3 regions of the Aureimonas sp. N4 genome follow, and region 2 is predicted to be linked to each of the others. Evidence: riboswitches for the same ligand, from Rfam matches in the RefSeq annotation. Region 2 holds a riboswitch; each other region holds the start of a gene.
The links. A riboswitch is a leader RNA that binds a small molecule or an ion and turns the genes downstream of it on or off. The one in region 2 is predicted to bind thiamine pyrophosphate.
Positions count from the first base shown of each region.

Region 1: it holds a riboswitch for thiamine pyrophosphate, as region 2 does, so the genes downstream of both, AUL28_RS02330 (ABC transporter permease) here and AUL28_RS08140 (FAD-dependent oxidoreductase) in region 2, are expected to answer to the same signal.
Region 3: it holds a riboswitch for thiamine pyrophosphate, as region 2 does, so the genes downstream of both, thiB (thiamine ABC transporter substrate binding subunit) here and AUL28_RS08140 (FAD-dependent oxidoreductase) in region 2, are expected to answer to the same signal.

Region 1 is NZ_BBWS01000006.1:192,359-200,167, forward strand. It holds gene tenA (thiaminase II) at 1-86, opposite strand, end outside; gene AUL28_RS02315 (TenA family protein) at 83-787, opposite strand; gene thiD (bifunctional hydroxymethylpyrimidine kinase/phosphomethylpyrimidine kinase) at 784-1,605, opposite strand; gene AUL28_RS02325 (ABC transporter substrate-binding protein) at 1,602-2,543, opposite strand; gene AUL28_RS02330 (ABC transporter permease) at 2,543-3,328, opposite strand; TPP riboswitch at 3,622-3,723, opposite strand; gene AUL28_RS02335 (UDP-glucose dehydrogenase family protein) at 3,795-5,165, opposite strand; gene AUL28_RS22490 (hypothetical protein) at 5,477-5,638, shown strand; gene cysQ (3'(2'),5'-bisphosphate nucleotidase CysQ) at 5,702-6,490, opposite strand; gene AUL28_RS02345 (exopolysaccharide biosynthesis polyprenyl glycosylphosphotransferase) at 6,597-7,271, opposite strand.
Region 2 is NZ_BBWS01000025.1:43,251-51,059, forward strand. It holds gene AUL28_RS08120 (sarcosine oxidase subunit alpha family protein) at 1-1,786, opposite strand, end outside; gene AUL28_RS08125 (sarcosine oxidase subunit delta) at 1,783-2,124, opposite strand; gene AUL28_RS08130 (sarcosine oxidase subunit beta family protein) at 2,156-3,412, opposite strand; gene ybaL (YbaL family putative K(+) efflux transporter) at 3,682-5,532, shown strand; TPP riboswitch at 5,533-5,644, shown strand; gene AUL28_RS08140 (FAD-dependent oxidoreductase) at 5,686-6,762, shown strand; gene thiS (sulfur carrier protein ThiS) at 6,759-6,956, shown strand; gene AUL28_RS08150 (thiazole synthase) at 6,961-7,731, shown strand; gene AUL28_RS08155 (thiamine phosphate synthase) at 7,728-7,809, shown strand, end outside.
Region 3 is NZ_BBWS01000047.1:7,539-15,347, reverse strand. It holds gene dnaN (DNA polymerase III subunit beta) at 1-217, shown strand, start outside; gene AUL28_RS15715 (hypothetical protein) at 220-474, shown strand; gene AUL28_RS15710 (hypothetical protein) at 471-1,688, shown strand; tRNA gene AUL28_RS15705 (tRNA-Arg) at 1,757-1,830, opposite strand; gene AUL28_RS15700 (thiamine diphosphokinase) at 1,884-2,528, opposite strand; TPP riboswitch at 2,618-2,719, shown strand; gene thiB (thiamine ABC transporter substrate binding subunit) at 2,962-3,942, shown strand; gene AUL28_RS15690 (ABC transporter permease subunit) at 4,010-5,644, shown strand; gene AUL28_RS15685 (thiamine ABC transporter ATP-binding protein) at 5,641-6,372, shown strand; gene AUL28_RS15680 (M48 family metalloprotease) at 6,593-7,809, shown strand, end outside.

The DNA.
Region 1 (7,809 bases), on a different contig from region 2:
CCCATGCGAAAGACGAACATGTGGTTCACATAGGCGTCCCAGTCCTCTTGGGCCGCCGATTTCAAGCGCTCGAACACATCGCTCATGAAGCCTCCGCCCTATAGGCCGCTTCGAAAAAAGCGCGCTCCAGCGCGACGGCCCGGCGAAACAGATCCTCACAGAGCGCGTGATGCTCCGGGCCGACCCGGTCGAGTTCGGAGCGCAGGAAGGCGACGAAATCGCGAAAGCCGGGATTGTCGTGCAGCGTGATCCATTCGCGGTGCACGAAATCGCCGGGAAGCGGCTGGGGTGCTCGTGAGGCCCAGTCGAGATAGAGCCATTCGGCGACGGTGAGTACGCTGAGCGCCGCCGCATAGGAGCGCCGCTCGACCGCCTCACGCATGATCGCCTGGAAGCCGGCGGTTGCTGCCGTGTCAGGCGTGGCCTCGCGCTCGGCAGGGGAGACGCCCAACGCCTCGAAGGCGCGCTCGAAATAGGTGTTCTCCTCGCCCGCCACGAGGCCGGCGAAGCGGGCGAGCCGTAGGCGCGATTCGAATCGGTCGCTGGTCGCCATGGCCGCGCCGAGCAGCATCAGGAACGGATCGAGAAAGCGATGATCCTGAACGAGATAACGCGTCATGACATCGGGCGCGAGCGTGCCGGACATGAGTTCGCGCGTGAAGCGATGCGTGACGGCTGCCGTCCAGTCCGGCTCGGCGGCAGCGCGCAGCCGCTCGCTGAAGCGCTCGCAATCCGTAATGCTCGCTGGCTCAGCGACGCCTTGCGGCTCAGGCGCGCCTGCGCTCACGATGCGCGCTCCCCTGCGATCGCAGGCCAAAGGGCATGGAAATGATGCACCGGCCCGCGCCCACCGCCCAGTCGCCAATCCTTCGCGGATTGCAGCGCGCCTTGCAGATAGGTCCGTGCCTCGCGCACGGCCTCGTCCAGCTGATGGCCCTTGGCGAGTTCCGCCGCGATGGCGGCGGCCAGCGTGCAGCCGGTGCCATGGTCGTTGACCGTTTCGACGCGGGGAAAGGCGAGGCGCAGCTCGCCGGCATCCGACAGGAGCCAGTCCACGCTTTCGGCGTCCTGACGGTGTCCGCCCTTCATCAGGACGGCGCGCGGCCCGAGGGCGCGGAGGCGCTGGCCCTGTTCGCGCATCTCCGCTTCCGTCTCGGCCACGCGCTCGCCCAGAAGCAGCGCGGCTTCCGGCAGGTTCGGCGTCAGAACCTCGGCCAGCGGCAGAAGCTCCTCTTTCAAGGCACCCAGCGCATCCTCGTCGATCAGCCGGTCGCCCGAGGTCGCGATCATCACGGGGTCCACAACCGCGCGCCTTCCATGGGCGCGCAGGCGCCCGGCAATGGCGCGGATCACCGCCTCGCTCGACACCATGCCGATCTTGATAGCCCCGACATGGAAATCCCCGAGCACGGCGTCGATCTGCGCCGCGACGATGGCGGGTTTCAGCGTTTCGACCGCCGTCACGCCGCGCGTGTTCTGCGCGGTGACGGCGGTGAGAACGCTGGTGCCGAAGGTGCCGAGCGCCGAGAAGGTCTTGAGATCGGCCTGAATGCCGGCACCGCCGCCTGAATCCGAGCCCGCAATGGTGAGCGCGACCGGGATCATCGCTTCAGCTCCACCGCATAATCCGAGACAGGGGGAACGGCGGTGATGACGCCCTTGTCCTTCAGGAACGCGGCGAAACGCTCCATGCGCGCCGTGTCCAGCGCGCCGGGGCGCTTGGCGAAGCGCGGCAGCGTGTCGGCGAAGGCGGTGCGGTTCAATTCGTCGTTCAGATCGGGATAGGCCTTCAGGAAGAGCTGAAGCGCCTCGTCCGGATGGTTGGTGAGGTAGAGCGTCGCCTCCTCCACAGCGTCGAGGAAGCGCGGCAGGCGGGCATCGTTCAGGAGATCGCGGCGCGTGACATAGACCAGCTCGTCATAGGCCGGGACGCCGTTTTCCTCGGGGTAGAAGAAGCGGCCCTCATGCTTCTCGAGGCGCATCTGCGTCGCCTCGAAATTGCGATAGGAGCCAATCGTGGCGTCCACATTGCCGGAGGCGAGCGAGGCGGTCAGCGCGAAATTGACATTGATGAGCGTGACGTCGGCAAGCGTCAGCCCGGCCGAGCCCAGCATGGCGGAGAGAAGCGCTTCCTCGACGCCCGCCACGGAATAGCCGATGCGCTTGCCCTTGAGATCGGCCAGGCTCTTCACCGGACCGTTGGCGAGAACCGCGACCGTGTTGAGCGGCGTTTCGACCAGTGTGCCGAAGCGCACCAGCGGCAGGCCGCCGGCCTGATCCAGCATGAGATTGGGCTGGTAGTGCAGGGCGACATCCGCCTGCCCGGCGGCCACGAGGCGCGGCGGCGCGGAGGGGTCGGCCGGGGGCACCAGATCGACATCGAGCCCGTGCTTTTCGAAAATGCCCTTTTCCTTGGCGATCACCAGTGGCGCGTGGTCGGGGTTGACGAACCATTCCAGAAGCACGGTCAGCTTGTCGGCGGCGAGCGCGGGGCTTGCCAGAAGCGAGGCCGCAAGGGCGGCGGCCGCGAAGAGGGAACGCATCAGGACGATTTCCTTCGAAGGAGGGAGGGAAAGGGTGAGGGGCCGCTTTCGGCCGCCCAGGGGGCGAGACGCGGCGCGAACTCGTCCACCAGCGCGCGCAGCGCCAGCGTCATGGCGGCCAGAAGCGCGAGGGCGGCGAACATGAGATCGGTCTGCATCCGGGCATTGGCCTGGATCATCACGAAGCCGAGCCCGCCCGACGCGCCGACCCATTCGCCGATCACCGCGCCGAGCGGGGCGAGCGGGGCGGCGACGCGAAGGCCCGTGACGAGGGCCGGCAGGGCGAGGGGAATGCGAACGAAGCGCAGCGTCTGCCAATGGGTGGCGGTGGTCAGGGCTGCGGCGTCCAGAAGCTCGGGCTCGGTGCGACGCAGCCCGTCGGCAAAGGCGGAGGCGACGGGAAAGAAGATAACAAGCGCCGCCATCACGACCTTGGACACGAGCCCGAAGCCGAACCAGAGCACCAGAAGCGGCGCGAGAGCGAAGACGGGCATGGCCTGAAGCACGAGGAGCAGCGGCCAAGCGACACGGCCGAGACGCGGCCAGAGCACGGTGCCGAGCCCCGCCAGCGCGCCGGCACAAGCGCCGAAAACGAGCCCGAGGATCGTCTCCACTAGCGTCAGCCAGCCCTGCGCCAGAAGAAAGCCGGAGCGCGCCCAAAGCGTTGTGGCGACGCGCGCGGGCGAGGGCAGCATATAGGGCGGCGGCGCGGCCAGCGCGACGAAGCCCGCCCAGATCAGAAGAACCGCCAGAAGTCCGAACAGCGTGGCGCGAAGCGCGCGCATGGCCTCAGGCCTCGCGAGGCGGGTGGCAAGACAAGGAACTGTGGGAGGCCCAGAGCAGGAAGGCGCGGAGACGAAGCGCCGACTGTACCGCGCCATGGCCTCGCGGACTGTCTGGGTCCCTGCGCCGAGGGACCCGCGCCCTCGGCTTCGCGCAAGCGCTAGAACCTGCATCGGCACTCGGCCGCGAGGGCGGTTCAGTGGCGTTCAGTCGAATGAAACCCATGCGATCTCCTCAGGCCCGAACGGGCCGCAAGAGATCCGGAGCGAAGCGAAGAAGGTGCCAAGACGACTGAAGCGTCGCCCATTCCCGTTCCTACGCCGGTATGACCCGGATCAGGTTCAAGGGTTCGGCTTTCGCCATCTCAGCGCCATCAGGCGCACCCCTCGGAATGGCATGAGTGATGCCGGCCTCTCCCGGCTTTGTCAACCGGCCCGCCATGACGGGCCGGATGTGGGGCAGGGATGGTCAGGCCGGCAGAAGCTCGGGCGCGGGCACGCTCGCGCGGCCGATCGAGATATAGCCCAGCCCGGCGGCCGCAGCCTCGGCCGGCGAGAAGACATTGCGGAAATCGACGATCATGGGCACGGCGAGCACGCGCTTGTAATCGGCGAGCGGGCGCTCGGAGAATTCCCGCCACTCGGTCGCGATCACGCAGAGATCGGCACGCTCCAGCGCGGCGTCCATGCTCGGCGCATAGTGGACGGCCTCGCCCAGAAGCTCGCGGGCATGGCCCATCCCCTGCGGGTCGTAGGCGCGCACGATCGCCCCCTCGGCGGCGAGCTGTTCGGCCACCAGAACGGCCACGCTGTCGCGCACGTCGTCGGTCTCGGGTTTGAAGGTGAGGCCAAGCAGCGCTACGGTCTTGCCGCGCACATCGCCGCCCGCCGCCGCCACGACCTTGGCCACCATGCGGTGCGGCCGGGCGCGGTTAACCGCGATGACCGCTTCGACGATCGTCGCCGGGCTCAGCGCCTTTTCGCCGATATGCACCATCGCGAGCGTGTCCTTCGGGAAGCAGGAGCCCCCATAGCCCGGCCCCGGCTGAAGGAAGGCGCGCCCGATGCGCTTGTCGGACCCCATGCCGCGCGAAATGTCGGCGATGTTGCCGCCGACCTTCTCGCAGATGTCGGCCATTTCGTTGATGAAGGAGACCTTGGTGGCAAGGAACGTGTTGGCGGCATATTTGATAAGTTCGGCCGAAACGATGTCGGTCGAGATCAGCTCGAAGCCCTGGGCGGTGAAGGGCTTGTAAAGCGCCTCCATCACGTCTCTCGCGCGCGCCGACTCCGTGCCGACGACGATGCGGTCCGGCTTCATGAAGTCTGAAATGGCGTTGCCTTCGCGCAGGAACTCGGGGTTCGAGGCGATGTCGAAATCGAGCGAGGGGTTCTCGCGCTCGATGATGCGCCGGATCTCGCGCCCCGTGCCGGCCGGCACGGTGGACTTGGTGACGATGACGGCGGGATGGGTCAGGGCGCGGGCGATGTCACGGCTGGCGGCGAAGACATATTGAAGGTCGGCATTGCCGTCGAGCTTGCGAGTGGGGGTGCCCACCGCGATCATGACGATCTGCGCGTCCGCCACGGCTTCCGCCAGATCGGTGGTGAAGCGCAGGCGACCCGCCTCGACATTGCGCCGAACCACCTCATCCAGCCCCGGCTCGTAGATCGGGATGGCACCGGCGCGCAGCATGTCGATCTTCGCCTGCAGCTGATCGACGCAGACGACGTGATGCCCGGCTTCGGCGAGACAAGCGCCGGACACGAGGCCGACATAGCCGGTTCCGATCACAGCGAGGTTCGAAGCGGTGCTTTCGAGCGGCGGCACGTTGCCCATCGTCTTGGGTCCATTCTTGGCGCTGTCGTCGTCAGGGTCCCTGCCGCGTTGCGGTGCAGCATGGGTAGGGCTTTGTACGTTGGGTGATGCAAGGCGGCAACCGACTCGCGGCAAAAGTTTATCCTTTATTGTCTACATTCTCTCATTTGCGGATTTTTGACGTCGCTTCCGTCAATTGGGCGCAATTTGAGCGATTGCCGCAAGCTTCCTTTCAAGCACTGCTTTTAATGTCTTGCAGACAAGACGCCGGATCGGCCCTTCGCGCGAGATGCGAGGGGCGGGTCGATGGCGGATAGCAGCGAGATATCGAAATGATCCCTTTCCAGGCTGAACTGGTGACCGGCACGATCGATCTGTCGCAACGCGATGTCTCGGATGCGCGCGAACGCCTGGCGCCGGCGCGCGGCATTCTCCTCGGTCTTGCCATCTCGTCCAGCTTCTGGGCGGGCCTTGCGGTCTGGGCGTTGGCCTGACGCTCGCCGTAATTTTGGTCGATCGAACCCTCGACCCGGCGTGCCCGCCGCAGCTGGGATGCGCTAGCGCAAAAGCGTCAGAAGCGCGGGGTCTCCCACCGCGATGAAATCGCCATTGGCAAAATGCTGGTCGCGCTTGCCGTAGCGCAGGGGCTCTCCCTCCGGTGTCGTGACGAGGCCGCCTGCTCCTTGCAGGATCGCGTGTCCGGCCGCGATGTCCCATTCCATCGTCCGACCGAAGCGCGGATAGAGGTCGGCCTCCCCGGCGGCGAGCAGGCAGAATTTCAGGGAGGAGCCCCGACAGGCGACATGCCGGATGGCATGACGCGTCAGCCAGCGCGCGGTTTCGGGCGTTGCATGAGAGCGGCTGGCGACGGTGACGGGCTCGGCCGGTGCGGCTCGGACCCGCATGGCGCGGCGCTCTACGATGGCGCCATCCAAGACCTCGCCCTGCCAGCACGACGCGCCATCGGCTGCAAAAACGCGGCCGAGGCAAGGGGCATAGATGACGCCAAGGCGCGGCGCGCCCGCCTCGATCAGCCCGACATTGACCGTGAACTCGCCATTGCGTCCGATGAACTCGCGCGTTCCATCCAGCGGGTCCACCAGAAAGAAGCGCTCGCCGACATCGGGAATGCGCCCGGCCGCCGCCTCTTCTTCCGCGATCACCGGGATATCCGGAAAGTCGGCCCCGAGAGCTTCCAGAAGAATCGCTTCCGCCAGCCGATCCGCTTGCGTCACGGGAGAGCCGTCGCTCTTGGTCTCAGCTTCGATGCAGCCGTCATAGATCGTCATGATGGCCGCGCCGGCGCGAAGGGCGGCGGAAACGATGCGATCGAGACGGTCGGACATGAAAAAACGGGCCTTGAGTGCGCTCAAGACCCGTTTCACATGCTGGCCCGCGGAGGTGCAAGCCTTATCGAGAATGCTGCGGCGGGCCGAAGCCCACCGTCCGGTCTCAGTAGCTGCCGTCGCGCTTCAGAACCACGCCGACGGTCTTGAACAGAATGCGCAGGTCCAGAAGCACGGACCAGTTGCGCACATAGTAGCTGTCGAACTTGACGCGGGCGGCATAGCTGGTGTCCGAGCGTCCGTTGACCTGCCACATGCCGGTGACGCCGGGGCGAACGCGCTTGTAGGCGGAGATGCGGTGCGAGTAGCGCGGAATCTCGTCGTCCACGATCGGGCGCGGGCCGACGAGGCTCATGTCGCCCTTCAGAACGTTGAACAGCTGCGGCAGCTCGTCCAGGCTCGTCTCGCGGAGGATGCGGCCGATTCGCGTGACACGCGGGTCGTTGCGCAGCTTCTGCGAGGCTTCCCACTCGGCCTTCGCTATGGGATCGCTCTGGAGAAGCTTCTGAAGAAGCTCGGCCGAGTTCGTCGCCATGGAGCGGAACTTGTAGCAAGGGAAATGCTGTCCGTCGAAGCCGACCCGCTTGTGTCCGAAGAAGATCGGACCGGGATCGGTGATCTTCATCAGAACGATGATGAAAAGCATCAGCGGGCTGAGAAGGATCAACGCCGTGACGGCGATCAGGATGTCCAGGCTGCGCTTGGCGTGGCCGCCCACGGGGGCGTAGCCGAGCGCTGGGACGTCCTTGCTGATCTCAGCCAGGGAAGAAAGCTTCGTCATGACCTAGGGCCTCGATACCGGGGGCGGTGATAGGGAAGCTTTATGGCCAAGTCTGTCGTTACGGCAAGCAAGCTGCCTCGAATCCGAATCGCGGCATTAAGGATTGGATAACCTTGATCATCCGTCAATTTTCCCTGTCGAGTGCGCGCCGAATCTACGCCTTTCGGTTGCATTCTTGGGATTTGCTTTTTGAGGCGCGTGGGTCGATCGAGCTACGCCAAATATTATCGAATAATGCTACTGTTGTTTTTGTGATTTTTCGTTTTTCGTATTTGATGATGGGATCTCGATGGATAACTTATGCAAGGAACCGAGATATTTTCTTTTCCTGCGGTCTTACGCCAAGCTTACGGCAGGGAACTCAGAAATTTTCTGCGTCGACATGCTTGGAAATAATAAGATGAAAACTGCAAAAATCTATTCGACGTGGTCTTGTGGTCGTTCTTTTTCTCGTAGTTTTGTTGTTCCGCATGGTGAAAACGCGAACGTAACGGACGTGCTTGGGCGTCTTGTTTTGTGCGACGCATTCCGCGTCGTT
Region 2 (7,809 bases):
CGAAAAGCGGCCCGCGCGCAATACCGGCGAAGTTGCCGAAGGTCGTGGGAGAATAGGGCGGTCGGAAGGTGGTGAGACCGATCGCGGTTTCCGGTCGCTTCAGCTCTTTCGAGACGATGGCGAGTGCGTTGATGTTGGACAGGCGTCCCTGGTCGGTCGCCATACCCGTCGTCGTGTAGCGCTTCACATGCTCGATGGAGCGGAAGCCTTCCTGCGTCGCGAGGCGAACGTCCTTCGCCGTCACGTCGTTCTGGAAGTCCACGAAGGCCTTCACCTTGCGCGGATCGCCCGCATGGAAGGTCGCGCCCCGGAATGCGCCATGGCCGACCGGCATCTCCTCGACCCTATAGGGGGAGGCGCCACCGCCGCCCGCCGCGTGCCCGTCCGCCAGCGCGCCGGCCAGATCGAACACGCCCCGGCAGGCACCGGCCGAGCGTTCCTGCTCGACTGAGTCTGCCGGGATATAGGCTTCGATCGTCTCGTCCCAACGCATCTTGCCGCGCGACTGCGAGAAGAGCGAAATGGTCGGCGTGAAGCCGCCCGACATCAGAAGGCAATCGCATTCCAGCGTTTCGCCCGTCTGCTGACCTTCGCGAACCAGGGTCGCGGAGCGGATGCGAAGACGGCCCGAGGTCGCCGAAACGGCGGTGCCGGGATGGATGGCGATGCCGGCTTCGCGCGCCTTCTGCACATAAGGCCCATCGGGCGCGGCGCGCAGATCGGCGATGGCGGCGATGGTGACGCCGCGTGCCTTGAGGTCAAGCGCCGCGCGATAGGCGCTGTCGCCGGCCGTGACGATGACGGCGCGGTGGCCGGGCAGGACCCCGTAGCGCACCGCATATTGGCGCGCGGCCTCGGCCATCATGACGCCCGGCCGGTCGTTGCCGGGGAAGACGAGCGGGCGCTCGATGGAGCCCGTGGCGAAGACGACGCGGCCGGCGCGCACCTGCCACATGCGCTCGCGCGGCAGATGGCCGGGCGGGTTCGCCAGATGTTCGGTCACCCGCTCGGCGAGGCCCAGCAGATTGTGCGGGTAGAAGCCGAAGGCCGTGGTGCGCGGCAGAAGCGTCACATTCGGGCGCGAGCGCAGCTCATGCAGCATGTGCATGGCCTGGATCGGCGCGGTGTGCCCGTCCACCACCGCCTCGCTCTCGTGCAGAAGCGAGCCGCCCATTTCGCTCTGCTCGTCACACAGGATCACGCGCTGCGACGGGTCTTCGGATGCTGCCAGCGCGGCGGCAAGGCCCGCCGGGCCAGAGCCGACCACCAGCACTTCGCAATGGGCGAAGATCTGCGCGTAGCGATCGGGGTCGGGCAGGGTCGGGGAATGGCCGAGACCGGCCGCGCGGCGGATGATCGGCTCGTAGAGCTTCTCCCAGGCCGAGCGTGGCCACATGAAGGTCTTGTAGTAGAAGCCGGCCGAGAAGAACTTGCCGAGAATGTCGTTCGCCGCGCCGACGTCGAAATTCAGCGAGGGCCAGCGGTTCTGGCTCAGCGCGTTCAGGCCGGAATAGAGCTCCACTTGCGTCGCGCGCAGGTTCGGCGCAACGCGTGCCGCGTCGCGCCTGATATCGACCAGCGCGTTCGGCTCTTCCGAGCCCGCCGTGACGATGCCGCGCGGGCGATGATACTTGAACGACCGGCCGACGAGATGGACGCCGTTGGCGAGCAGCGCCGAGGCCAGCGTGTCGCCCTGATAGCCGCGATAGCTCTGCCCGTCGAAGGTGAAGCCGAGTGAGGCCGTGCGGTCGATCCGGCCGCCGGAGGAGGTGCGAAAACGGTTCATCGAGCAACCTCCCCGGACCATGTGCCGACATTGTCTCCGCTGAGTGCCGGGCGATGCTCTTCGACGCCGTCCGGTCGGGGCTCGCCGATCTTGTAGGTCGTCACGAAGAAGTCGGTTCTCGTATCGCGCACGGCGTTGAAGAAGCGCGCGCAGCCATGGATATGGCGCCAGCGCTCGGCATGAAGCCCGCGCGGGTTGGAGCGTGTGTAGAGGAAGGCGCCCCAATCGTCCGCACCCACGTCCGACGGCGTTTCCGCGCGCATCACATGCGCTTCGCCGGCATAGCGGAATTCGAGTTCGGGGCGGGGGCCGCAATAGGGGCAGGTGATCAGAAGCATCGGTCGGCCTCGCGGGGGAGGAAAGGGCGGGTCAGTGCGCGACGGCGGCGGCCGCCGCCTCGTCGATCAGGACGCCATCGCGGAAGCGCTCGATCGTGAAGGGCGCGTTGATCGGGTGCGGCTCGTCGCGGGCGATCGTGTGGGCGAAGAGATTGCCGGAGCCCGGCGTCGCCTTGAACCCGCCCGTGCCCCAGCCGCAATTGACATACAGGCCAGGGACCGTCGTCTTGGCGAGGATAGGCGAGCGGTCGGGCGTGACATCCACGATGCCGCCCCAGGAGCGCAGCATCCGCACCCGGCGAAAATCGGGAAAGAGATCGCAGATCGCATCCAGCGTGTGATTGGCGATATGGAGCCCGCCGCGCTGCGTATAGGACGTGTAGGCGTCCGTTCCCGCGCCGATCACCAGTTCGCCCTTGTCGGACTGCGAGATATAGGCGTGGATCGTGTTGGACATGACGACGCAGGGCACGACGGGCTTCAACGGCTCCGAGACGAGAGCCTGCAGCGGGTAGCTTTCGAGCGGCATACGCAGGCCGGCCATGTCCATGACGACCGAGGTATTGCCAGCGGCTACGACGCCGATCTTGCAGGCCTCGATCGCGCCGCGCGTCGTCTCGACGCCCGTCACCGCGCCGTTGGCTCCGCGCCGGATGGCCGTCACCTCGCAGTTCTGGATGATGTCGACACCCAGCGCCGAGGCCGCGCGGGCATAGCCCCAGGCGACGGCATCGTGCCGCGCCGTGCCGCCGCGCCGCTGGAGCGCACCGCCAAGCACCGGATAGCGCATAGTCGAGGCGTCGATATTGAGCGGCGGGCAGTAGTCCTTGCACTCCTGCGCGCTCAGCCATTCGTTGTCCACACCCGCCAGACGGTTGGCATGGACGTGGCGTTTGAAGACCTGAATGTCGTGAATGTTATGGGCGAGCATGAGCACGCCGCGCGGGCTGAACATGACGTTGTAGTTCAGATCCTGCGACAGGCCTTCCCAAAGCTTCACGGCATGGTCGTAGAGCGCCGCCGACTCTTCGAACAGGTAGTTCGAGCGGATGATCGTCGTGTTTCGGCCCGTGTTGCCGCCACCGATCCAGCCCTTTTCCAAGATCGCCACATTGCGGATGCCGTGCTCCTTGGCGAGGTAATAGGCCGTCGCCAAGCCATGGCCGCCACCGCCCACGATCACCACGTCGTAGCGGCTCTTGGGCGACGCGTCGCGCCATTGCGCTTGCCAGCCCTTGTTGGAGCCGAGCGCCTTGGCGATGATGGAAAAGCCGGAAAACTTCTGCATGGATCGATCCGATCTGCGGTGTCGGACATCACACTCGCACCCGCGAAACCGCCGCCGCGATGACGGATGCGGCGTCGGCTTTGTACGAATCCGACATGTGTCTTGTCTGCGACATCGGGCGCCGGGCAAGGCGTCGACAGGGTGAGCGGTGGCACCCGAAAAACCCTGCATTCGAAGCGTCTTTTCTGCTGCATCGGCCGGCCCCATCGCCTAACACCGGAGGGTCGCCTCGACACTGGACTCGTTTCAAACGCCGGGAGCCGTCGACCATGCTGCACGACATGCCGCTGATCGAAACCATCGTCGCGGGTCTGGGCCTTGCCTTTCTCCTGGGCACGCTGGCGCATCGGCTCGGTGCGTCCCCGATCGTGGGTTATCTCCTGGCCGGCGTCGCGGCCGGGCCGTTCACGCCCGGCTTCGTGGCGGATCAAGGCCTGGCGGGCGAGTTGTCTGAGCTGGGCGTCATTCTTCTGATGTTCGGTGTCGGTCTGCATTTCTCGCTGGGCGATCTCCTGTCCGTGCGGGCCATCGCGCTGCCGGGCGCCATCGCGCAGATCGCGGCGGCAACGCTCTTCGGCATGGCGCTGTCCTGGCTTCTGGGCTGGGGGCCGGGGGCGGGTCTCGTCTTCGGCCTCGCCCTTTCGGTCGCCTCCACGGTCGTGCTCTTGCGGGCCATGCAGGAGCGACGGTTGATCGAGACCGCGCGCGGGCGCATCGCGGTCGGCTGGCTGATCGTGGAAGACCTCGCAATGGTTCTGGCGCTGGTGCTGCTGCCGGCCTTCGCGGGGCCGCTGGGGGGTGACCCGTCCGCCGTGCATGGCGCGAGTTCCGATCTGGGCTTCGGCGTTCCCGGCATCATTCTCGTGACGGTCTTCAAGCTCTGCATCTTCGTGGTCTTGATGCTGGTGGTCGGCCGGCGGGTCATCCCTTGGCTCCTGCAACTCACCGCTGCCTCCGGCTCGCGCGAGCTGTTTCGCCTGGCTGTGCTCGCCATCGCGCTCGGCGTCGCCTTCGGCGCGGCCTCGCTCTTCGGCGTTTCGTTGGCGCTCGGCGCCTTCTTCGCCGGCATGATCATGAGCGAATCGGAGCTCAGCCATCGCGCGGCCGAAGATTCGCTCCCTCTTCGGGATGCTTTCGCGGTTCTGTTCTTCGTCTCGGTCGGCATGTTGTTCGACCCGGCCTCGCTGATCTCCGATCCGCTGCCGGTGCTGGCGACGCTGCTAATCATCGTCGTCGGCAAGTCGCTCGTCGCCTTCGCGCTGGTGCGCCTGTTCGGTCATCCGACCTCGACGGCGCTCACCATTTCCGTCTCGCTGGCGCAGATCGGCGAGTTCTCCTTCATCCTCGCCACGCTGGGCCTGAACCTGAAAATTCTGCCGCCCGAGGCGAAGAACCTGATTCTCGGCGGCGCGATCCTGTCGATCGTCCTCAATCCCTTTCTTTTCGCCTGGGTCGATCGCTGGCGAGAGGCGGAGGGCCGCTCGGCTCAGGAAGGCGGCGGTGAAGAAGGGAAGGATACGACCTTTGGTGAGACGAGCGAGAAGCAGACGCATATCCCAAGTGGCAGCGTGGCCATCGAGGACGGCGCGCTGCGCCGCACGGAGCTGAGCGATCATCTTGTGCTCGTCGGCTATGGCCGCGTCGGCTCCAAGATCGCACGGCGGCTGGCCGATGCCGGCCGCGCCTTTCTTGTAATTGAGGACGCCGACAAGCGTGTGGCGCGGGTGCGCGCGGCCGGGTTCGAAACGGTGGTCGGCAACGCCGTGAAGCCCGAAGTGCTGGACGCCGCGCATATTGCCGGCGCGCGGGACCTGGTGCTCGCCTTTCCCAACAGTTTCGAGGCTGTCGCGATGATCGCGGCGGCGCGCGCCGCCAACCCCGATATTCGCATCACCGCCCGCGTTCATTCCGGCGAACAGCGCGAACGCCTGATCGATGCGGGCGCCGATACGGTGGTCAATGGCGACGAGGTGACGGCGCAGGCGATCGCCGATCATGTCCTCTCCATCGGGCCGGATGCGCCGGGCGCAAAAGGGCCGATCTTTGCCGATGACCACGGGCAGCTTTCGGAACCGTCCGATGGCGATGAGTTGACAGAGCCAGCCGAACGCTTACCCTGAGAAGCATCCAGGGGGAGTTCCAGCAGCGGAACTGAGAGGCCGGAGCACGATCCGGCGACCCCACGAACCTGATCCAGTTCGCACTGGCGTAGGGATGGAGCGTTTGCGCCTCCGACAGGGATGCACCGCTCGGCCAAGAGGCCGACGCCGCGCGTGAACCTGTTGGAGCGAGCGTTCCGCTCCCGTCCTGCGAGCGGCTCGCGCTTTGGCGGAGACGATGATGACCTCGACGCAACGCTCTTTCGTTTCGGACGCTCGTTCGCGCGCATGGTGATCCATGTCCTGGGTGCCGGTGTCGCCGGGCTGACGACGGCCGTTCGGCTGGCCGAGGAGGGGCGGTCCGTCGTCGTGCACGAGGCCGCAACGGAACTCGGCCAGCGCGCGGCCTCGTGGCTCGCGGGGGGAATGCTCGCGCCCTATTGCGAGGCGGCGACGGCGGACCCCGCCATCATCGAGCCGGGTCTGCGCGGCATTGACTTCTGGGCGGACCGGGTGCCGGTCGAGCGGCGGGGAACGCTTGTTCTGGCCGCACCGCGCGATGCGGCCGATCTCCGCCAGTTCGCCGCCCGCACCAAGGCTCATCGCCTCCTGGATGCGGACGGCATTGCCGCGTTCGAGCCCGATCTCGCCGGGCGGTTTCGCCAGGGCTTGTTCTTCGAAGACGAAGCGCATCTCGATCCGCGCCAAGCCATGGCCTCCCTCGTTCGGCGCATTCAGGATCTCGGCGGTACGTTTCTCTGGGGCTCGCAGGCCGAACCTGCCGCGTTGTCGAGCGACACCGTCGTCGACTGCCGAGGTCTCAAGGCCCATGCGCCGGGTCTTCGCGGCGTGCGCGGGGAGATGGTGCTGGTGCGCAGCCGCGACGTCAGTCTGGCCCGGCCGGTTCGCCTTCTGCATCCGCGCTGGCCGATCTATATCGTGCCGCGCGAGGACGGTGTTTTCATGATCGGCGCGACCATGATCGAAAGCGAGCGCGGCGGGCCGATCACCCTACGCTCGGCGGTGGAGCTTCTGACAGCGGCCTTCTCCTTGCATCCGGGGTTTGCCGAAGCCGAAATCCTGGAAACGGGCGCTGCCTGCCGCCCGGCTTTTTCCGACAATCTGCCGCGCGTGACGCAGAGCGGACGCCATGTCTGCTTCACCGGGCTCTATCGCCATGGGTTTCTCCTGGCGCCCGAGCTTTCCGGGCAGGCGGCCCGCGCCGCACTATCCCTCATGGAGGCCGCATGATCCTGCATTTGAACGGTAACCCGTGCGAGGTCGAGGCGGGCTCGCTCGATGCGCTGCTTCGGGAACTCGGTGTAGAGCCCGAAGCGGTGGCGACCGCGCTCAACGGCGAATTCGTGCCGCGCGGCGAGCGGGCGGACACTCCGCTCACGGCGGGCGACAGGATCGAACTTCTCAGCCCGATGCAGGGAGGGTGACGCGATGCGCATCTACGATCGGACCTTCTCCTCCCGCATGATGCTGGGCACGGCGCTTTATCCCTCGCCGGCGATCATGCAGGCGGCCATCCGCGCGGCCGAGCCGGCGCTGGTCACCGTGTCGCTTCGCCGCGAGCAGAATCTCAGCGCGCCGCGCGGGCCCGGCTTCTGGGACGAGCTGCGCGCGCTCGGCGTCGCCTTTCTGCCGAACACGGCCGGCTGCCACACGGTCAAGGAAGCGGTGACAACGGCGCGGATGGGCCGCGAGCTTCTGGGCACCGACCTCGTCAAGCTGGAGGTGATCGGCCATGCCGACACGCTGCAGCCCGATGTCTTCGGTCTGGTGGAAGCCGCGCGCATCCTGTCGGGCGAAGGCTTCCGCGTCCTGCCCTACACGACCGAAGATCTGGTTGTAGCCGAACGGCTGGTCGAGGCGGGCTGCGAGGTGCTGATGCCTTGGGCCTCGCCGATCGGCTCGGGTCTCGGGCTCAACAATCGCTATGGGCTGCGCTCGCTGCGCGCGCAGTTCCCCGACGTGACGCTGATCGTCGATGCAGGGCTCGGCCGGCCGAGCCACGCGGCCGAGGCTCTGGAACTCGGCTATGATGGGGTTCTTCTCAACACCGCCGTTGCCACATCGGGCGATCCGGTCGCGATGGCACGCGCCTTTCGTCTGGCGGTGGAAGCCGGGCGGCTCAGCTTCGAAGCGGGCGCGATGGAGCCGCGTGACATGGCGGCGCCCTCGACACCCGTTTTCGGAAAGGCGGTTCTATGAGCGCCTCTCGCCTCGTGCTCGATGCTTTCTATCCCGTGATGCCGGATGCCGCCTGGATCGAGCGGATCGTGCCGCTCG
Region 3 (7,809 bases), on a different contig from region 2:
CTCCAAAGGCGACAACGGCGAGGCCGAAGACACGATCGACGCCGCCTGCGACTTTGACCTGACGGTCGGCTTCAACGGCAAATATCTCCAGGACATGTGCAAGACCATGGTCGGCCCGAAGCTGCGCCTGGAGATGGGCGACGCCAGCGCCCCGCCGCTCATTCGCGACGAAGGCGACGACACCCGCGAAATCGTTCTCATGCCGATGAGAGTGTGAGCATGGCGGAACGCGCTCAAGACAAGCTCTTTCTGGACGACAAGGAAATCGCCGCCCGCCTCGGCGTGAGAGCTGCGATGTTTCCCAGCATCGCGCAGGTGTTGGAGAAAGACGGCTTTCCCCGCCGCGATCCGCTGTTCGAGGACAAGCGCTATTGGCCGGCTTGCCGGTCCTATCTCGACCGCCGCCAAGGCGTCCGTCAGGATGACGACGGGGCCTTGCCCCTCAATCCTGATGGAAAGGAAAACTGGTCATGAAAGGAACGCCAGGGCTAAAACGCCGCCGCCGAAAGGACGGCGAAGCCCTCTATTGGGTTGCCTCTGCGATCTCGCGGCAGGCAACCTCCTACCCCACGCCGACGATCCGCATCCACGCGACCGACCCGGCCGAGATCGCATCGCTTTGCCAGCGCTACACGGCAGAGCTTTTGGAGTGGATCAGCAACGACAGGGGTACCAAGCCCAAGCGGTTTGACGGCACGATGCGCGGACTAATCACGGTCTATCGCAAAAGCCCCGACAGCGCGTACCAAGACCTTAAAGCCAACTCGCGCGGCATGTACGATGAATCGCTTGACCTCTTGGAAAAGACGGTCGGCACCCGCCAGCTCGCCCGTCTCAGCGGGGCCGACTTCCGTCGCTGGTACAAAAAATTCCGCGAGCCCGCCCCGCCGAAGAAACCCGGCGAGCTGCCCGGCCCCGAGCGCATCCGACGTGCCTTTAAGGCGATGCAGCTTGTTCGGATCGTCATCAAGTTTGGCGTGACCGAGAATATCCCCGAGTGCGTCCGACTGGCGACGATCCTCGAAAACATGCGCTTCGAAGCGCCGCGAGCCCGTGAAGCCTTCGTGACCTTCGCGCAGTCGTCCGCCATCATCGCCAAGGCGATCGAGATGGGAAAGCCGAGCATCGCTATCGCCCAAGCGCTCCAGTTCGAGCTGACCCTCCGGCAAATCGACGTGATCGGCTACTGGACGATCGTAGAAGACGGCAGCAAGGCCGGCATCGTCTACCTCGGCCGCCGTTGGTCGGGCGGCCTCCTTTGGAACGAGATCGACGCGGACGGCATCCTGCGAAAGCGGACCACCAAGACCGGCCAGGAGGCCGTCCACGACACCAACGCTTACCCACTCTTGGCCCAGGTGCTGGCCCTCATCCCGCCAGAGAAGCGGATCGGCCCCATTATCACGAAGGAAAAGACGGGACTGCCCTATCGCTATCGGGACTTCGCAAACATCTGGAGACGGGTAGCGACCGAGGCCGGCGTTCCCGAGACGACCTGGAACAGAGATAGCCGTGCCGGAGGCGTGACCGAAGGCACAGACGCGGGCGTCGATCTGGAAGCCATGCGCCACCACGCGAATCATTCTCAGATCGCAACGACGGCCCGCTACAGCCGCAAAACGCTCAGCAAGACCCGCACCGTAGCATCAGCGCGCGTAGCGGCCCGCGAGCCCTCTAAGAAGGCTTAGGAACGCCTTCGGGAACACCGTAGGAACGCCTCACTAGGCCAAGCAGGCTAAAGCACTGAATTCAAAAGTGATCCCAATAGGATTCGAACCTATGACCCCCAGATTAGGAATCTGGTGCTCTATCCTGCTGAGCTATGGGACCCTGCGTGTGTTATAGCTGAGGGGGAGCGGTTGGCCAAGGGTGGCGGGGTGGTTTCAGCGGCGGGTCGGGTCGGCCTGCAGGAGAAGGATGGTGCGTCCTCCTTCGAGGCCGATGCGGATGGGGCCGGTGGCTTCATTGGACTGGGTGAGGATCGAGGCGAAGGGCACGTCGACGCGGGTCAGCGGGAAGCGCGCGCCCTCGATCGACAGACCCTCAAGATCGGAGAATTTCAGAAGCGAGAACTGAGCGCCGGGGGCTGCCGGCACGTCCTGCCAGCCGGGGCGCAGCGGCAGGGCGCGCTCGATACCGTCGAAGAGTTCGATGGTGAGGCCGGCCTCCGCCTCGCGCAGGGCGATCACGAGATGCGAGAAGGCGTGGTCGCTGCGCCCGCCCAGCGCACCGACCAGAAGCAGATCGTGCCCTCCCCTCGCCTTGGCGGCGTCGATGGCGAGTTCCCCGTCCGTCCGGTCCTTGTCCCGCGGGAAGGTCTCGCGGGGAATGGAAAGACCACGTAGGGCGAACGGCAGCTCGGACGGAGCGGAATCGAAATCGCCGATCCAGAGTTCGGGAAAGAGGCCCAGCGCGGCGGCATGTTCGATGCCGCCATCGGCCGCGATGACGCGCCGGCCCGCAAGGGCCTCGCGAAGCTCGGAGTTCGGCGCGATCGGCCCGGCGAGAAGAATGGCAAAGCGACTCATATGGGTCTGCATAGGGCGCAAGCGGCCGGGATGCCAGTGGACGAATCGAGCCCTCCCTTGCCGCCTCTCTACGCAACCTCTAGATAAAAGGCGCTCACACGGGGTGCCCTTCCAGGGGCTGAGAGGCGACGCGCCAACCCGATGAACCTGATCCGGCTCGTACCGGCGGAGGGATGGGGAGCGCCGGGGCCACGGCCCCAGCCCGTCCCGTTCGTTCGAACTTTTGGAGAACGGGATGTCTCACCTCAGTTCAGAACCGGGGACAGAACCTTGCGGCGGAGGAGCGGCGAGGGATTTGCGTTGCGGACTAGGTGCCGAGCGGAGCCGATGCAGCGCAGGGCCAAGCATCGGCAACGATGATCGGGGGCGCAAGGACCCGGCGGATCGACCCGCAGGGTTTTGGCCCCGGCTCTTAGCCGGTCTCTGCCTCACGCTGGCTCTGTCGGCGGCCTCCAGCGCCTTCGCGCAGGATGGCGCCAAGCCCGTTCTCACCGTCTATACCTATGAAAGCTTCGTGCCGGATTGGGGGCCGGGGCCGAAGGTCAAGACCGCGTTCGAGGCCGAGTGCGGCTGCGAGTTGCGTTTTGTCGGGCTGGAGGATGGCGTCGCCATTCTCAACCGGCTGAAGCTCGAGGGCGAGACGACGCAGGCCGATGTCGCGCTGGGTCTCACGGCCGAACTCGTGCCGGAATTCAAGAAGACGGGTCTGTTCGCGCCGTCGAATGTCGATCTGTCGCCGCTCGCCATTCCCGGCGGCTTTTCGGACGATGTCTTCGTTCCCTTCGACTATTCCTATCTCGCCTTCGTCTATGACACGCAAAGCGTGAAGACGCCGCCGACGAGCCTCGACGAATTGGTGAACGGCGATCCCGACCAGAAGATCGCGATCGAGGACCCGCGCACCTCCACGCCCGGCCTCGGGTTTCTGCTCTGGATGAAAGCCGTCTATGGCGATCAGGCCGAGGAGAAATGGCGCACGCTCTCGCGCCGCATCCTGACGGTGACGCCCGGTTGGAGCGAGGCCTATGGCCTGTTCACCAAAGGCGAAGTGCCGATCGTCCTCTCCTACACGACGTCCCCGGCCTATCATCAGATCGAGGAAGGCACCGATCGCTACAAGGCGGCAAGCTTTTCCGAAGGGCATTATCTCCAGGTCGAACTCGCCGGGCGGCTGCGCACATCGAAGCATCCCGAACTTACCCAGCGCTTTCTTGCCTTCATGCTGACGCCGGCCTTCCAGAAGCTGATCCCGACCGGAAATTGGGCCCTGCCCGCCACCAAACCGGCCGAGCCTCTGCCGGCGGCTTTCGAGACGCTGGTGCAGCCCACCAAGCCGCTCGCGATCGATGCCGAGACGGTGGCCGCGCAGCGCGAGACCTGGACGAGCGAATGGCTTCGCGCGCTCGGCCGCTGAGCGGCACGAGCGCCGGCGCGCTGGTGCCCGAACTCCTTCGCGTTGCCACGCGGGGCAAGAGACCGGCATGAGCGACGCGACGCCGGGCGGCACACTTTTTCTGTCACGAGCCGAGCAAGGGCGGCGGCGCGGCGCAGCCTTGGCGGCGCTCGCGCTGGTCTTGGTGTTTCTGTTCGCACCATTTCTGGTGCTCGGCGTCTCCTCGCAGAGCACTGGAACGGCACTATCGAGCCTGACGGATTCCTATCTTCTGGGCGTCATCGGCTTCACGCTGTTTCAGGCCCTTCTCTCGACTCTTCTGTCGCTGCTCTTCGGCGTTCCACTGGCGCTGGCGCTGCATCGAAGCCGCCTGCCGGGGCGCGTCCTTGTCCTGCGCCTGTTTCTTCTGCCGCAGGCGCTGCCGACGCTGGTCGGGGCGCTCGGCCTCGTCACCGTGTTCGGTCGCAACGGCGCGCTGGCTGACGCCTTCGTGTTTCTAGGCCTGCCCCGCCCGTCCATCTATGGGTTGACCGGCATTCTCGTCGCGCATGTCTTCTTCAATATGCCGCTGGTGGCGCGGGTGGCCTTGGGCGGGCTTCAGAGCGTGCCGGCGGAAAGCTGGAAGCTGGCCGGTCAGTTGGCGCTCTCGCCGCTCGCCGTGTTTCGGCTGCTGGAAGCGCCGGCGCTGCGCGCAATCCTGCCCGGCGCGGCAGCGCTGGTCTTCATGCTGTGCTTCACGAGCTTCACGCTGGTCCTGGTGCTCGGCGGTGGACCGGCCGCGACGACGCTTCAGGTCGCGATCTATCAGTCGCTGCGCTATGACTTCGCGCCCGATCGCGCGCTGGCCTTGACGCTCGCGCAGATCACGCTCGTCAGCCTGTTCCTGCTGCCGACCCTTCTCGCCCGCTCTCCCGCGGCCTCCAGCGCCTTCAGCCTCGGTGCGACGCAGCGCCGGTTCGATCCGCGTTCGCCTTGGCGCGCCGGTTTCGATGCGCTGGTGCTGGCAATCGGCCTTCTGTTTCTGCTCTCGCCTTTCGCGGCCATTCTCCAGAGCGGCTTGCGCGCCGATCTTGGCAAGCTCGTTTCCGATCCGATGGTGCAACGCGCCGCGCTGACCAGCCTCGGCATTGCGGTGGCGGCGACCGCGCTCGGCCTTGCGCTGTCCCTTGCATTGGTTCTCTCTTCCGGTTTGTCCGGCCTGCCACGTCTCGTTATCAGGCTGGTGCCGGCGCTCGGCCTCGTCGTGCCGCCCATCCTCGTCGGCGCGGGCTGGTTTCTGGCATTACGCCTGACCGGCGATGTCGCGCGCCTTGCGCCCGCCGTCGCGGTGCTGGCCAACGCCATGGCGATCCTGCCCTTTGCCACGCGCATTCTCGCGCCCGAGGCGGAGGCCGCCGCGCGGCGCGGCGGGCGGCTCGCCGCCAGCCTCGGCCTATCCGGCTGGGCGCGGCTGCGCCATGTGGAATTGGCCGCGCTCGGCCGCCCGCTCGCGCTCTCGGCGTCCCTCGGATTGGCTCTGGCGCTGGGCGATCTTGGCGCGGTCGCGCTGTTCGGCAACCAGGATTTCGTGACATTGCCGACGCTGCTTCTCCAGCGCATGGGCTCCTATCGCTCGACGGATGCGGAAGGCCTCGCGCTCCTTCTCGGCGCGCTGTGTCTCCTTCTCATTCTCGCGGCCGAGCTTCTCGCCGCGCGGGGCTTGCGCGAAAGGGCGCCGGAATGAACGCGATCGAACTCTCCGGTCTGACCCATCGCTATGAAGGCGCCGAGATGCGCTTCGATCTCCATGTGCCCGAGGGCGAATGGCTGGCGCTGATCGGCCCGTCCGGCGCGGGCAAATCGACGCTGCTCGATCTCGTCGCCGGGTTTCTCTTGCCCGAAGGGGGCACGCTGCGGCTTCTGGGTAAGGACTATACCAAAGCCGAGCCCGCCGCGCGGCCGATCGGCATGATGTTTCAGGACAACAATCTCTTCGCCCATCTGACGGCGGAGGAGAATATCGCCATCGGGCTGGAGCCGCGCGCCCGCTTCAGCCACGCAGCCCGCCTGCAAGCCCGCGAAGCCCTCGCTGCGATCGGGCTAGAAGACCTCGCGAACCGTCGCCCGGCGGAGATGTCGGGCGGCGAGCGGCAGCGCGTCGCGCTCGCGCGCCTGTTCCTGCGCGAGCGCCCGATCCTGCTTCTGGACGAGCCCTTCGCCGCGCTTGGCCCAGCCCTGCGCCAAGACATGCTGGCGCTGGTTGCAGCCCTGCGTGAGCGCGCGGCCGCGCCACCGACCATCGTCATGGTGACGCATCACCCGGAGGACGCGCGCGGTTTTGCCGATCGCATCGCCTTTCTGGACGCGGGGCGCATTCATCTCACCGGAACGGTCGAACATATCCTGGACCACGAGCAGGATCCCCGCCTTCGCGCCTATCTCGGGCAGGCGCCTCGGGTCACGGGATCGTAATTTGGTCCTTTTCCCCGTGCATCGCCAAAAGCGAAGAAACGATGTCGTTTTGAAATTCTGTGTGACGCATCAACCCTTTCGCAGCGCGGTCGGTTTCGGGTAGATCAAGCCGGACTCGCAGGGAAGTTACCGTAGGGAATCGTCGGCCATGGTGCATGAGATTTCGCCGCTCGGCGTCGCACGAACCAGCTCGCTGGTTCGTCGCGCGCTCAAGGGGGCGATGGTCGCATGGCCGATCGCGTTTCTCGCCGGCTGTACCACGCTCGGCGCCGGGCTGGAGGAAGCCGCGATCAGCCCCGACGTTCAGTCGGGCTACCTGCCGGGGCAGAGCCGCCAACCTGTGTCCTTCGATGCGGTGCAGTCCTCCGACCCGCAATCCACCATCGGCAAGTCGCAGCATCCCAAGATTCTCGCGGCCTATGGCGGGGCCTATTCCGACCCGAAGCTGGAGCTGATGCTGGCCGGCATCGTCGGCAAGCTCGCCGCCGTGTCGGAAGATCCCAACCGCGCCTATCGCATCACGGTTCTGAACTCGCCCAATATCAACGCCTTCGCGCTGCCGGGCGGCTTTCTCTATGTGACGCGCGGTCTGCTGGCGCTCGCCAACGATTCGGCCGAGGTCGCGGCGGTTCTGGCGCATGAGATGGGCCATGTGCGCGCCAATCACGGCATCGAGCGCCAGCAGCGCGAGGAAGCGGCGGAACTCGCCGGGCGCGTCGTGTCCGAAGTCCTGTCGAGCGACACGGCGGCGCGCGCGGCCCTTGCGCGCGGGCGGCTGAACCTCGCCAGCTTTTCGCGCAATCAGGAGCTTCAGGCCGATGCCATGGGCATCAAGCAGACGGGGGACGCGGGCTACGATCCCTATGCCGCCGCCCGCTTCCTGAAGACGATGGACACGTTCTCCAATTTCCGCAACGCGTTCCAGGCGACCAATCCGCAGCTCGACTTCCTGGCCTCGCATCCAGCCGCGCCGCAGCGCGTGGAACTGGCGCGCAGACACGCGTCCGCCTTCGGGCCGGAAGGCGTCGGCGTGACGGATCGCAACCGCTATCTGAGCGGCATCGACGGAATGCTGTTTGGCGACACGGCGTCCGAAGGCTATGTGCGCGGGCGCACCTTCTACCATCCCGGCCTCGGCATCACCTTCACCGCGCCCGAAGGCTTCATGATCGACAATACGGCCGAGGCTGTCCTGGCGACCGGGCCGGGCGATACGGCCGTGCGCTTCGACGGCATCGCCGTGCCGGAAACCACGAGCCTCACCGACTATATCCAGAGCGGCTGGGTCGGCGGTCTCGACCGGACCTCCATTCGCACCATTCAGGTCAACGGGCTGCCGGCCGTGTCGGCGCAGGCGGCGGGCGGCTCCTATGTCTTCAACGTCACGGTGATCCGCATCGGCGGGCAGGTCTATCGCTTCCTGACCGCGCTTCCGGC